DNA from 2 places in the Acidovorax carolinensis genome. Region 1 is predicted to be linked to the other one. Evidence: predicted binding sites of a transcription regulator. Region 1 holds the regulator's gene; the other holds the start of a gene.
What was found. The regulator sigma-54, encoded in region 1, starts transcription at its own class of promoters, with help from an activator protein. The targets are predictions, from matches to a motif close to TGGCANGNAANCTGCTTT.
Positions count from the first base shown of each region.

Region 2: the regulator sigma-54 is predicted to act here: its motif matches at 3,426-3,443, upstream of CBP34_RS05920 (ANTAR domain-containing response regulator).

Region 1 is NZ_CP021361.1:3,845,492-3,851,391, forward strand. It holds gene CBP34_RS18070 (THUMP domain-containing class I SAM-dependent RNA methyltransferase) at 1-445, opposite strand, end outside; gene CBP34_RS18075 (acyl-CoA thioesterase) at 470-901, opposite strand; gene CBP34_RS18080 (RNA polymerase factor sigma-54) at 972-2,561, opposite strand; partial or broken gene lptB (LPS export ABC transporter ATP-binding protein) at 2,561-3,348, opposite strand; gene lptA (lipopolysaccharide transport periplasmic protein LptA) at 3,345-3,998, opposite strand; gene CBP34_RS18095 (thiol:disulfide interchange protein DsbA/DsbL) at 4,098-4,754, opposite strand; gene CBP34_RS18100 (SPOR domain-containing protein) at 4,839-5,489, opposite strand; gene argS (arginine--tRNA ligase) at 5,502-5,900, opposite strand, start outside.
Region 2 is NZ_CP021361.1:1,272,793-1,278,692, reverse strand. It holds gene CBP34_RS05935 (efflux RND transporter periplasmic adaptor subunit) at 1-599, opposite strand, end outside; gene CBP34_RS05930 (efflux transporter outer membrane subunit) at 662-2,098, opposite strand; gene tsaD (tRNA (adenosine(37)-N6)-threonylcarbamoyltransferase complex transferase subunit TsaD) at 2,252-3,295, opposite strand; gene CBP34_RS05920 (ANTAR domain-containing response regulator) at 3,453-4,079, shown strand; gene CBP34_RS05915 (hypothetical protein) at 4,259-4,684, shown strand; gene CBP34_RS05910 (MetQ/NlpA family ABC transporter substrate-binding protein) at 4,796-5,581, opposite strand.

The DNA of each region.
Region 1 (5,900 bases):
TCAGGTGCAGGTGGATGCGCACGTCCGGCCACTGCGTGTTCACGTCGGGGCGCACGCCGGTCTTGGCGCGAAAGCGGTCGGCCACGGCGTCCTTGACCTTGAGGCCCGCGAAATTCAGGCTCTGCAGCGGGCTGTGCTGGGCCGTCACTTCGACCTTGAAGGTCTGGCGCGTGGTGAACCAGATCTCCCAGGCCACATCGCTGGCGGCGGCATACAGGTCGTTTTCAGAGCGATAGGGACGGTGCGCCAGCTGCACCAGCACGCGTTGCGCCAGGCGGCTGTGCAGGTTGAGCAGCAGCGCATCGCGCCACGACGCGCGCAGCAGCACGCCGCCCCGGCCGGTGAGCAGGTCTTGCCCCGTGAGGCCGGTGATGGCGTGCACCTCGTCGGCCAGATAGCTCTCGACGCCGGCGGCGCAGGGAAGAAAAAGTTGGAGTTGGTTCATAAGACTGGGCGAAAGGATACGCGCTCAGGCCTTGAGCAGCAGCAACTGGCGGATGGACTCGGGAATCGGCGCCACCTTGCGGTCTGCCTTGCCGATGAAGACGATGCCGATCTTGCCGCGCGCCACCTCGCGGCCCGATGTCTTCTCGGTCATGCGAAAGACGAGGTCGAAACCATAGCGGTTGAAGTCCGCTGGCGCCATCTCCACGCGCATCGTCTCGCCGTGGAAACCCTCGGACTTGTACTGCGCCACGATGTCGCCCACCACGATGGACAGGCCGCCCACGTCCGCCTCGGGGTAGCCCAGCGACTGGAAGAAGCGCACGCGCGCTTCGGACACCAACGTGAGCAGCTGTGCGTTGTCCAGGTGCCCGCCCTGGTTGACGTGGCTGATGTAGATCTGCATCTCGGTGGCAAAACCGAAATGCGGGGGAAGGTCGAAAACGATGCGGGCCATGGTGGGTACGGCGGGTAGATAAACGAAAGAATCGCACAGGGGGCGCCATGCGCCCCAAGCGGGGGTGTGCCTAGAGCGCCTTGCGCAGGTTGGCGGGCGCGATCTTGAGCGCCTCGCGGTACTTGGCCACCGTGCGGCGCGCGCACTCGATGCCCTGCTCCTTGAGCATCTCGGCGATCTGGCTGTCGGACAGCGGCTTGGCGGGGTTTTCAGCGGCGACGAACTGCTTGATCAGCGCACGCACCGCCGTGCTGGAGGCATTGCCGCCGGTCTCGGTGCCCAGGCCCGAGCCAAAGAAGTATTTGAGCTCATAGGTACCGATCGGCGTGGCCATGTACTTGGCGGTGGTCACGCGGCTGATGGTGGACTCGTGCAGGCCCAGCTCGTCGGCGATGTCGCGCAGCACCAGCGGGCGCATGGCCAGCTCGCCGTGGGTGAAAAAATTCTTCTGCCGCTCGACGATGGCGCGGGAGACGCGCAGGATGGTGTCAAAGCGCTGCTGGATGTTCTTGATGAACCAGCGCGCCTCCTGCAGGCGCTGCTGCATGCCCTGGTGGCCCTCGCCGCCCTTGTGACCGCGCAGAGCGCCGGCGTAGATGTCGTGCACGCGCAGGCGCGGCATCACGTCGGGATTGAGCTGAACGATGAAGTTGTGCTGGCCATCGCGGCCGTTGGCACGGCCCGCCTTGCGCACGATGACGTCGGGCACGATGATGTTGCGCTCGACATCGGCAAAGCGGCGGCCGGGGCGCGGCTCCAGGCGGGCAATCAGCGCCATGGCGGCGCGGGTGCGCTCCTCGCCATCGCCACACAGCTGCGTCAGGCGGCGGATGTCGCGGCGCGCCAGCATCTCCAGCGGCTGCTGGCAGATGCGCAGAGCGGTCTGCACGGTGTCGGGGTCGATCGCGCTGTTTTCATCGGCGGCCAGGGCGGTCAGCTGCAGCGTCAGGCATTCGGCCAGGTTGCGCGCGCCCACGCCCACGGGCTCCAGGCTTTGCAGCAGGCGTTGCGCCACGGTGAAACGGTGCACCAGCTCGTCGATCTGCTCCAGGTTGCCCTCGCCGGCCAGGCCCGTGGCCAGCTCTTCAAGTGGTTCTTCGAGGTAGCCATCGTCGTTCAGCGATTCGATCAGAAAACGCAGCGCGGCGCGGTCGATCTCGGACAGGCGCAGCGCCAGGGCCTGACGGTGCAGAAAGGACGTGAGCGACTCGTGCGAGCGCGCCAGCTCGGTGGCATCGGCCTCGTCGCCGTCGGAGTCGTTGCGGTTGCGGGCGGGTGCATCGCCACCCCACTCGGCATCGTTGGGCGCCATTTCCACGGTGCCGTCGCCGCTCCAGTCGGGCTCATCCGCGCTGGCGCTGGGGGTTTCAGCATCATTTTGGCCCTCAGCGCTTGTACTGCTTGCGCCAGCAGCTCCTGAATACATAGCGTCATCGGCGCTGTAGTCGTCGGCCTGCGCGGGGGTGTCGGCCGCCTCCAGGCCAAATTCCTCGCGCGGCGCTTCTTCGGCGGTGCGCTCCAGAAACGGGTTTTCATCGAGCATCTGCTCGACTTCCTGCGACAGCTCCAGCGTCGACAGCTGCAACAGCCGGATGGATTGCTGCAACTGCGGCGTGAGCGACAGGTGCTGCGAAACGCGCAGCGAAAGACCCGGTTTCATCACATCCTGAAATGTTCGCCCAGGTACACCCGACGCACCTCGGCGTTGTCAACGATTTCGGACGGAGTGCCCTGGGCCAGCACGCGACCATCGCTGATGATGAAGGCGTGGTCGCAGATGCCCAGCGTTTCGCGCACGTTGTGGTCGGTGATCAGCACGCCGATGCCGCGCGCCTTCAAAAAGCCGATGATGCGCTGGATCTCAATCACCGCGATCGGGTCGATGCCGGCAAAGGGCTCGTCGAGCAGGATGAAGCGCGGCTGGGTGGCCAGGGCACGGGCGATTTCGACCCGGCGGCGCTCACCGCCCGACAGGGCCAGGGCCGGTGATTCGCGCAGGTGGTCCACGCGCAACTCCTGCAGCAAGGCGGTGAGGCGCGCTTCAATCTCGGCCCGGGCAAGGGTTTGCCATCGTCGCCGCGCTGCAGCTCCAGCACGGCGCGCACGTTCTCCTCGACGTTCAGCTTGCGAAAGATCGACGCCTCTTGCGGCAGATAGGACAACCCCAGACGCGAACGCCGGTGGATCGGCATGTTCGCCACCGAGTGGCCATCGATGCGGATATCACCGCCATCGCAGCGCACCAGGCCAACGATCATGTAGAACGAGGTGGTCTTGCCCGCGCCATTGGGGCCAAGCAGCCCCACCACTTCGCCCTTTTGCACGACCAGGGACACGTCCTTGACGACCTTGCGGCTGCCATAGGATTTTTCGAGGTGCTCGACTTCCAGGCGGCTGCCCGCCTGGGTATCTGGGCCTTGACCTGTATTCACCGTCGCAGCACTCACTTGCTTGCACCGCCGAGCGAGTTGCTGGGACGCAGCACCGGACCGCTGGCCGCCGGCGCCGGGGCCGCAACGCCGGCAGGCTGCTCCTTGGCCGGAGACAGCACGGCGCGCACGCGTCCGCCCGGGGCGGGTGCATCGCCCGGCGCGCTTGCAGCCGACTTTTTCTGGCCATCGACCGTGAACACGTCGGTCAGGTTGTTGTAGACGATGACGGCGCCCGACACGTCATCGGTCACCACCGATTCACGATAGCGGCGCATCTCGGCGCGGGTGATGAAGCGCACGTTGTCGGCCTTGCCGTCGTACTCGATGATTTCGCTCTCGCCTTCGATGAACTCGTCGGGTGCGCCGGCCGGGGTGTCGCGCTTTTGCCGGAAGAACGCGCGCTTGCCTGGCTCGGCCGTCACCACGCCATATTGGTAGCCATCGGCATCCTGGCGCACATCGAGCCGCGCGCCCCGCAGCACGATGGAACCCTTGGTCATGACCACCCGGCCCGTGAACACACTGGTCTGCTTGAGCTCATCGTGGCGCAACGCATCGGCCTCGATGTTCATGGGCTTGTTGCGGTCGGCTTTTTCGGCAAGGCCCACGCCAGGGGCGCAGGCCAGGGCCGTCAGCAGCAGGATCGAGAGGAATCTATTTTTCATGAGGCACGAATCTTGCACGGATTGTAGCCATGCACGGGCGCTGCAGCCCATAAAAAAGCCCGCAGTCGCGGGCTTCTCGAACGGGTGGGCACTGCGGGGTCAGCCCTTGCGCGCCACGCCCGCCAGATACTCCACCACCTGCAGCACGGTCTGCATGCTGCCGGCCATGGTGCCATCGGTATAGAACCGGCCAGCAACGCCCATCGAGGGAACGCCCTCCACGCCATAGCCCTCTTGCAGCGCCGAGGCACGGCGTACCTGGCTGGCCACGGTGAAGGATGTGTAGACCTCCTTGAACTTGGCGGCGTCCACGCCCTGCTGGGCCACCCAGGCAAAGATGTCCTCGTCCTTGGCGAGCTTGAGCTTTTCGACATGGATGGCGCGGAACACCTTGGCGTGCAGCGTATCGAGTTTGCCCATGCCTTCGAGCGTGAAATACAGCTTTTGCTGCGGCACAAAGCTGGCATTGAACGCCACCGGAATGCGGCGGATGCTCAGGTCCTTGGGGGCCGCCTTGACCCAGGCATCCAGCGTGGGCTCAAAGGAATTGCAGTGCGGGCAGCTGTACCAGAAGAACTCGATCACATCCACCTTGCCGGCGGGCGCATCGGGCGTCAACGGCTTGGCGAGCTTGGTGTAGTCCTTGCCCTCCTTGAACTGGCGCGCCTGTGCCATGGCCGGCGTGGCCAGCGGCAGGGTCAGGGCGGAAGAGGCAACCACCGAAGCGGTGGACAGGGAAAACTCGCGGCGTTTCATGAAAGGGACACTCCTTGTTCTGGTCTGGGGGTGTGAGAACGCCCCCATGAAAAAGTTCAGACGATGGCGATGGACGCCGCCATCCTAGCGCTGGACACGCACCATCGCGGACTCGACGCCGGCGCTTTCCAGTTTTTCCTTCAGCTGCTCGGCATCGTCGCGCTTGGAAAAAGGGCCGACGCGCACACGGTACACGGTGCGGCCATTCTGTTCGCGCTCGCTCACGCGGGCCTCCCAGCCCAGCATGGCCAGCTTGGCGCGCTGGGCATCGGCCCCCGACTGGCTGGGGAACGCACCGGCCTGCACAAAATAATCAAACGGATCCACCGCCGCCGACCGGGCCTTGGCCAGATCGCCCAGCGGGTCCGCCGAGGGTGCCTGCTTGGTTTCGACCTTGGTGGCCGGCTTGGCGTCTGCCGTCGCAGGCTTGCTGGCGGGGGTACGCGCAGCGGTGACTTCGGCGGCCGGTGCCGCGCCATTGGGACTGGCCGAGGCGGCCGCGGCAGGGGCGGGCGGGCGCGCGGGGTTTTTGCCGTAGAGCGGCGAATTGGGGTCCCAGTTCTTGTTCTTCTGGGCTTCGGCGGCGTCCTGGTCCACGCCACGCAGGCCGCCCTTGTTCAGGAAGGGCACGGGCACCTTGGTCACATACACGGCCACGGCCAGGGCAGCGCCCAGGCCCACGATGACCCCGACAATGAAGCCGATGGTGGTGCCACCCGTCTGTTTTTTCTTCATGGTAGTAACTGCTTACATTCTGGCTGGGGCCGATACGCCCAGCACGGCCAGGCCATTGTGCAACACCCGTGCGGTGGCAGCGACCAGCGCCAGGCGCGCCTTCTTCACCACCTCGTCGTCCACCAGGATGCGCTCGGCATCGTAATAGCTGTGGTAACTGGCGGCCAGATCGCGCAGGTAAAAGGTCACATCGTGCGGCGCCTCACCGTCGGCGGCGGCGGTGAGCATCTCGGGGTATTTGGCCAGCTGCAGCATCAGCGCCTGGGCCTGCGGGCCTTCCAGGGCCGACAGATCCACATCCTTGAGCGAGGCGACATCGCCGCCACCGGCTTCTTGCCAGGCGCGCAACACCGAGCAGATGCGCGCATGCGCGTACTGCACGTAGTACACGGGGTTGTCGTTGTTCTGCGC
Region 2 (5,900 bases), 1.5 Mb from region 1:
GAGGCGCGGGCACTGGCTTCGTCGGCCCGGGCACGGTCGAGCGTGGCCCGGCCGCTGTCAAGCTCTGCGGCCGAAGGCACCTTGCCGCCCGACAGGCGCGCCACTTCTTCAAGCCGCCCAAAGCCGGCCAGCGCCTCTTTGGTGGTGGCCACCGCCTGCGCCAGCCGCGCCTGCGCCGCCGCCAGCGAGGCCCGCGAGCGCAGCACCTGCGCATCGAGCTTGGCGGTGTCTAGCTCAACCAGTACCTGGCCCTTTTTGACCTTGTCGTTCACGTCCACCAGCACGTTTCTGACCGTGCCCGACAGCTCGCTGCCAATGGTCACCGCCCGCGTGGGCTGCAAGGTGCCGTTGGCCGACACGTTGAGCGTGAGGTTGCCCCGGCGCACCTCCTCGGTCACATACACCGGGGCTGCGCTGGCGCGCTGCTGGCTCTGCCAGTAGGTGATGCCGCCGCCCGCCAGCACCAGCACCGCCACGCCCAGCCACAGGGTCGAGCGCTGCCACCAGCGGCGCGGCTTGCCACCGCCGATCAGCGTTTGCAGGTCGGCAGCGGCGGTGGACGGGCTGGCGGCAGCGGTGTTTTTTTCAGGAGAAGTCATGGCCATCAGATTCGGTAGGGGGTGGGAGTCGGTTGGGGTGGCAGGCGCGGGCTACTGCGGGGCTATTGCCAGCCGCCGCCCAACGCCTTGTACAGCCGCACATGGTCGGCCGAAACGCTGGCCACGGTGGTGGCCACGCTGTCCTGGGTGGACAGCAGCGTGCGCTGGGTTTCCAGCACCGACTGGAAGTCGATCAAACCGCTGCTGTAGCGCTGCTGCGCCAGCAAGGCCGCATTGCCTGCGGCATCGGCCGCCGCCTGCAACCGCACCAGGCGCTCGCGATTTCCGCGCAGGGCCACCAGGGCGTCCTCCACATCCTTGAGCGCCGTGAGCACCGAGGCCTCGTAAGCCACACGGGCCTGTTCCAGCGCCGCCTCCTGCACGCGCACCTGGGCGCGCGCCGCGCCGCCATCGAACACCGGCATCGACACACTGGCCAGCAACGCGCTGGCAATGGAGCCGCCGTTGGTGAGGGCGCCCAGCGTCAGCGCACGCAGGCCCAGATTGCCCGAGATGTTGAAGTCGGGGTAGCGCGCGGCGTCGGCCTGCGACACCCGGGCCAGCGCAGCGGCAATGCGCTGCTCGGCCGCGCGCACGTCAGGCCGCTGGCGCAGCGTTTCTGCGGGAATGGCCAGCGCCAGGTCTTGCGCGGGTTGCGGCACGGCCACCGTGTCGGCCAGCAGCGCATCCAGCGCCAGGGGGGCCTGACCGGTCAGCACGGCCAGGCTGTGGCGCGACTGGGCCAGGCTCGATTCGAGTGCCGGAATCTGCGCGGCCGTCTGCTCGGCCGCCGCACGGGCCTGCTCGGCCACCAGCGAGGTGGTGAGGCCGGCCTGCAGCCGCCACTGGGTGATCTGCAGGGTTTCCTGCTGGCTGGCCAGATTGCTGCGCGCAATGGCCAGCCGCTGCTGCAGCCCGCGCAGCTCGATGTAGTTCACGGCGGTTTCAGCGGCCAGCGACACCTGCACGTCGGCCAGGCTGGCCTGCGCAGCCTGTGCATCGGCCTCGCTGGCATTCACGCCGCTGCGCAGGCGGCCAAACACATCGGGCTCCCAGCTGGCGTCAAACCCCGCCTGAAAGCTGTTGCCGGTGCTGTTCGATGCCCGGCTGCGCTGCGCCGACGCCGAAGCCCCCACGCTGGGCAACAGGCCGGCGGTCTGCACATCCACCTGCGCACGCGCCTGCTGCAAGGCGGCTTGCGCACTGCGCAGGCTGGTGTTGGCCTGCAAGGCCTGCGTGACCAGCCGCGTAAGCTGCGGGTCGTTGAACCGCTGCCACCATTGAGCGAGCGGCGTGGCGGGCATGTCCGCAGGCGTTTGCGCGGACCAGGCCGTCGGAACGGGCGTTTGCGGCAGGCGGCTGTCGGGCGGCACCAGGCTGGCACAGCCAGCCAGCAGCACCACTGTCGAGATCAATACCCAATGTCCCGCAGAAGCAGTCAGACGAAAGGGCGCGCGGGGCGTAGCGCGCCCTGTGTTGGCAAAGGAATGGTCATTCATGGGAAAGAGGCAACGTGCATGGCATGCCCCATTGTGCGATGCGGTCATGTCCTGCCCGATACGGAAAAGTGAAGCCCGCGTAAAGCTGCACACCGCCGCGCACATGGCACCCGAGCGTTGGGGCCGGGCGGCGCTGTTCAACGCCCGGGCAACTCAGGACGCCAGCGCGTCGAGCGGCCAGCGGGGCTTGACGTCAAACGCATAGTCGCGGTTGGCCGTCTGCTGGCCGGCCTGCAGCCGCATGGCCGCCGCCATCGCAATCATGGCGCCGTTGTCGGTGCACAGGTGCAGTTCCGGGTAATGCACACGCACCTGGTTCTGCGCGCAGGCGGCATTGAGCTGGGCACGCAAATGGCGGTTGGCGCCCACGCCACCCGCCACCACCACGCGCTGGAGGCCCGTCTGCTTGAGTGCAGTGAGGGTTTTCTTGACCAGCACGTCTACAATCGCCGCCTCGGTGCTCGCAGCCAGATCGGCTTTGCGCGCTTCCAGCGCATCGCCCAGCTTCTTGGCCTGCGTGAGCACCGCAGTCTTGAGACCGGCAAACGAAAAATCGAGGTTGCCGCTGTGCAGCAGCGGGCGCGGCAACTTGAAGGCCGTGGCGCTGCCTTGCTCGGCCAGGCGCGACAAGGCCGGGCCGCCGGGATAGCCCAAGCCCATCAGCTTGGCCGACTTGTCAAAGGCCTCGCCCGCCGCATCGTCAATGGTTTCGCCCAGCAGTTCGTAGCGGCCCACGCCGTCCACCCGCATGAGCTGGGTGTGGCCGCCCGACACCAGCAAGGCGACGAAGGGGAACTCAGGCGGGTCGGCACTTAAAAACGGCGACAGCAAATGCCCTTCAAGATGGTGCACGCCCAGCACCGGTTTGCCCAGTGCCGCGCCCAGCGCGCAGGCGACGCCAGCGCCCACCAGCAGTGCGCCCGCCAGGCCCGGCCCGCGGGTGTAGGCCACCACATCCACGTCCGCAAGGCGCTGGCCGGATTCGGCCAGCACGGCCTCGGTCAGGGGCAGCACGCGGCGGATATGGTCGCGGCTGGCCAGCTCGGGCACCACACCGCCATAGGCCTGGTGCATCTCGATCTGGCTGTGCAATGCATGCGCCAGCAAGGTGGGCACAGCCACCCCGCCCGTAGAGCGGACCAGCGCCACGCCGGTTTCATCGCACGAAGATTCAATACCCAGGATCAGCAAGCTCATGCCCCGAGTGTAAAACCCGGGACCAGCGCGGCCACGCCTGCAGCCGGAATGCAGGTGCCACACCCAGCCTGGCGACCACCAGGTTCATTGCCCGCACCAGTGCTGTGCACCAGACCGGCGCACCAGCATGTGGCGTAAATCTTGCTTACCCCCACGCATGACCGACGCCCTGCGCATTGTGGTGGTGGTCCCCGACCTGGCCATTGCCGACCCCGACGACGAACACGCCGCCACCCAGGCCGAGCGCTCGCGGGCGCTGCGCATTGGCCTGCTGGAAAACAATTTCAACCTCATTGCCACGCTGCCGGCCGATGTGTTCCTGAGCGAGCGGCTGGCCCAGTTGCAGCCCGACCTGATCATCGTGGACGCCGAAAGCGAGGCCCGCGACGCGCTGGAGCATGTGGTGATGGCCACGCGCGACGCCCGCCGCCCCATCGTCATGTTCACCAACGATGAAGACACCACGCATGTGAAAGACGCCGTGGCCGCCGGTGTGTCTGCCTACATCGTGGCGGGCCTGGCGCCGCAGCGCATCCGCCCCATCCTGGATGTGGCCATGGCGCGCTTTCAGCACGAGCAGGCCCTGCGCACCGAACTGGCCGACGCCCGCACCGAGCTCAAAGACCGCAAAACCATCGACCGCGCCAAGGGCCTGCTCATGCAGCGCCAGGGCCTGAGCGAACAGGCCGCCTATGAAAAACTGCGCAAGACCGCCATGGACAAGGGCCTGAAGCTGGCCGATGTGGCGCAGCGGATGCTGGATGTGATGGACTTGCTGGGCTGAGGCCCTGGCCCTTGGCAGATGCACGGCACATTCATGGGGCCGTGGCCAAGCCACGCGGATCGAGCCGCATTGGATTCGGTGCCAACATCGGCAACCCCCGAGCCATTTCCGACCTGTGACCGGCGATCAGGAAGCCGTCCGCCTGGACACCCCGTCACCCCACTGAAAAGCGAGCTCCCATGAAAAAAACCATCGCTGCGGCCGTTGTGTACTTCGCCATCGTGCTCGGCACGGGTTTTGTCCTGGGCGTCGTCCGTGTTCCGTTGCTCGTTCCGCGCATCGGCGAGCGATGGGCCGAGCTGGCCGAGATGCCTGTCATGGCCATCGTCATCTACCTTGCAGCCGGCTTCATCTTGCGGCACTTTCCGCACATCCGGCATCCCGCCCGAGCCATCGCAACGGGTTTATTGGCATTGGCACTCTCCATTGCGGCGGAGCTGGGCCTTGCGCTCGTCGTTCAGAGCCAATCACTGACCGAGTTCATCCTCAGTCGCGACCGGGTTTCGGGCGCCGTGTATCTGGCCCTGCTCCTGGTCTTTGCGCTCATGCCCCGCCTTCGCCTGCACAGCCATGGCGCGACAGAATCCCCACACAGCGCGGCCTGACGAACCACCTGCCGCAAAGACGCAACGGCAGAAAGTACCTCAGTCGGGCGCAAAAAAAACGCTGCCCGAAGGCAGCGTTTTGGAAGGCGTGAAAAGTTGGTTGATGTGCACTCAGAACGCAGGGACCACGGCACCCTTGTACTTGTCCTGAATGAACTTCTTCACTTCCGGCGTGTGCAGGGCCTTGATCAGCTTGGCGATGCTCGCGTCGTTTGCACGGTCTGCGCGGGCTGCAACGATGTTGGTGTAGGGCGAATCTGCGCCTTCGATGAACAGCGCGTCCTTGGTGGGGTTGAGCTTGGCTTCGATCGCGTAGTTGGTGTTGATCAGAGCCATATCCACGTCGGCCAGTGCGCGGGGCAGCAGGGGCGCTTCGAGTTCCTTGAACTTCAGCTTCTTGGGGTTCTTGGCCACGTCCAGCGGCGTGGGCGTGAGGCTCTTGGGGTCCTTGAGCTCGATCAGCCCTTGCTTGGCCAGCAATATCAGCGCGCGGCCACCATTGGATGGGTCGTTCGGAATCGCCACCGTGGCGCCATCTTTCAGGTCCTTCACGTTCTTGATCTTGCTGGAGTAGGCGCCGAAGGGCTCCACATGCACCTTGCCGTTGGGCACCTGCACCAGGCTGCTCTTGCGGTCCTTGTTGTAGCTGTCCAGGTAGGGCTGGTGCTGGAAGAAGTTGGCATCGAGCTGCTTGTCTTCGACCGCCGCGTTGGGCTGGATGTAGTCGCTGAACTCCTTGACCTGCAGGTCCACACCCTGCGCCTTGAGCTGGGGTTTGACGAAGTTCAGGATTTCAGCGTGCGGCACGGCCGTGGCGGCCACTTTCAGCACGTCTGCTGCATGGGCGCTGAGGGCCAGAGCTGCGAGGGCGAGTGCGGACAGGGTGTTTTTCAACATGACAGGCTCTTTCAATGAATCAACGAATGCACGGCAGGTTCTCGAAAATACGGAATTACCCTGACGCTTGACGGAAAGTGTAACAACGAACCCACTTGGAACCCGTTCTTTAGCCAATTGTTGATATAAAAATAGTGTTTTATATGCAATCCACAAGCCTCATAGGTTGTTGGTATCCGTGAAGCGACACGGAGCAATGTCCTTTTTGCCGTTTCAGCTTTCCGCCGCCCTCGCCTCACAACACCGCGACCTTCCTGTCGCCCTGATGGTGCATCGCACAACAGCGGTGCACAGGTGCTCACGCCCTTTTTGCAACAAG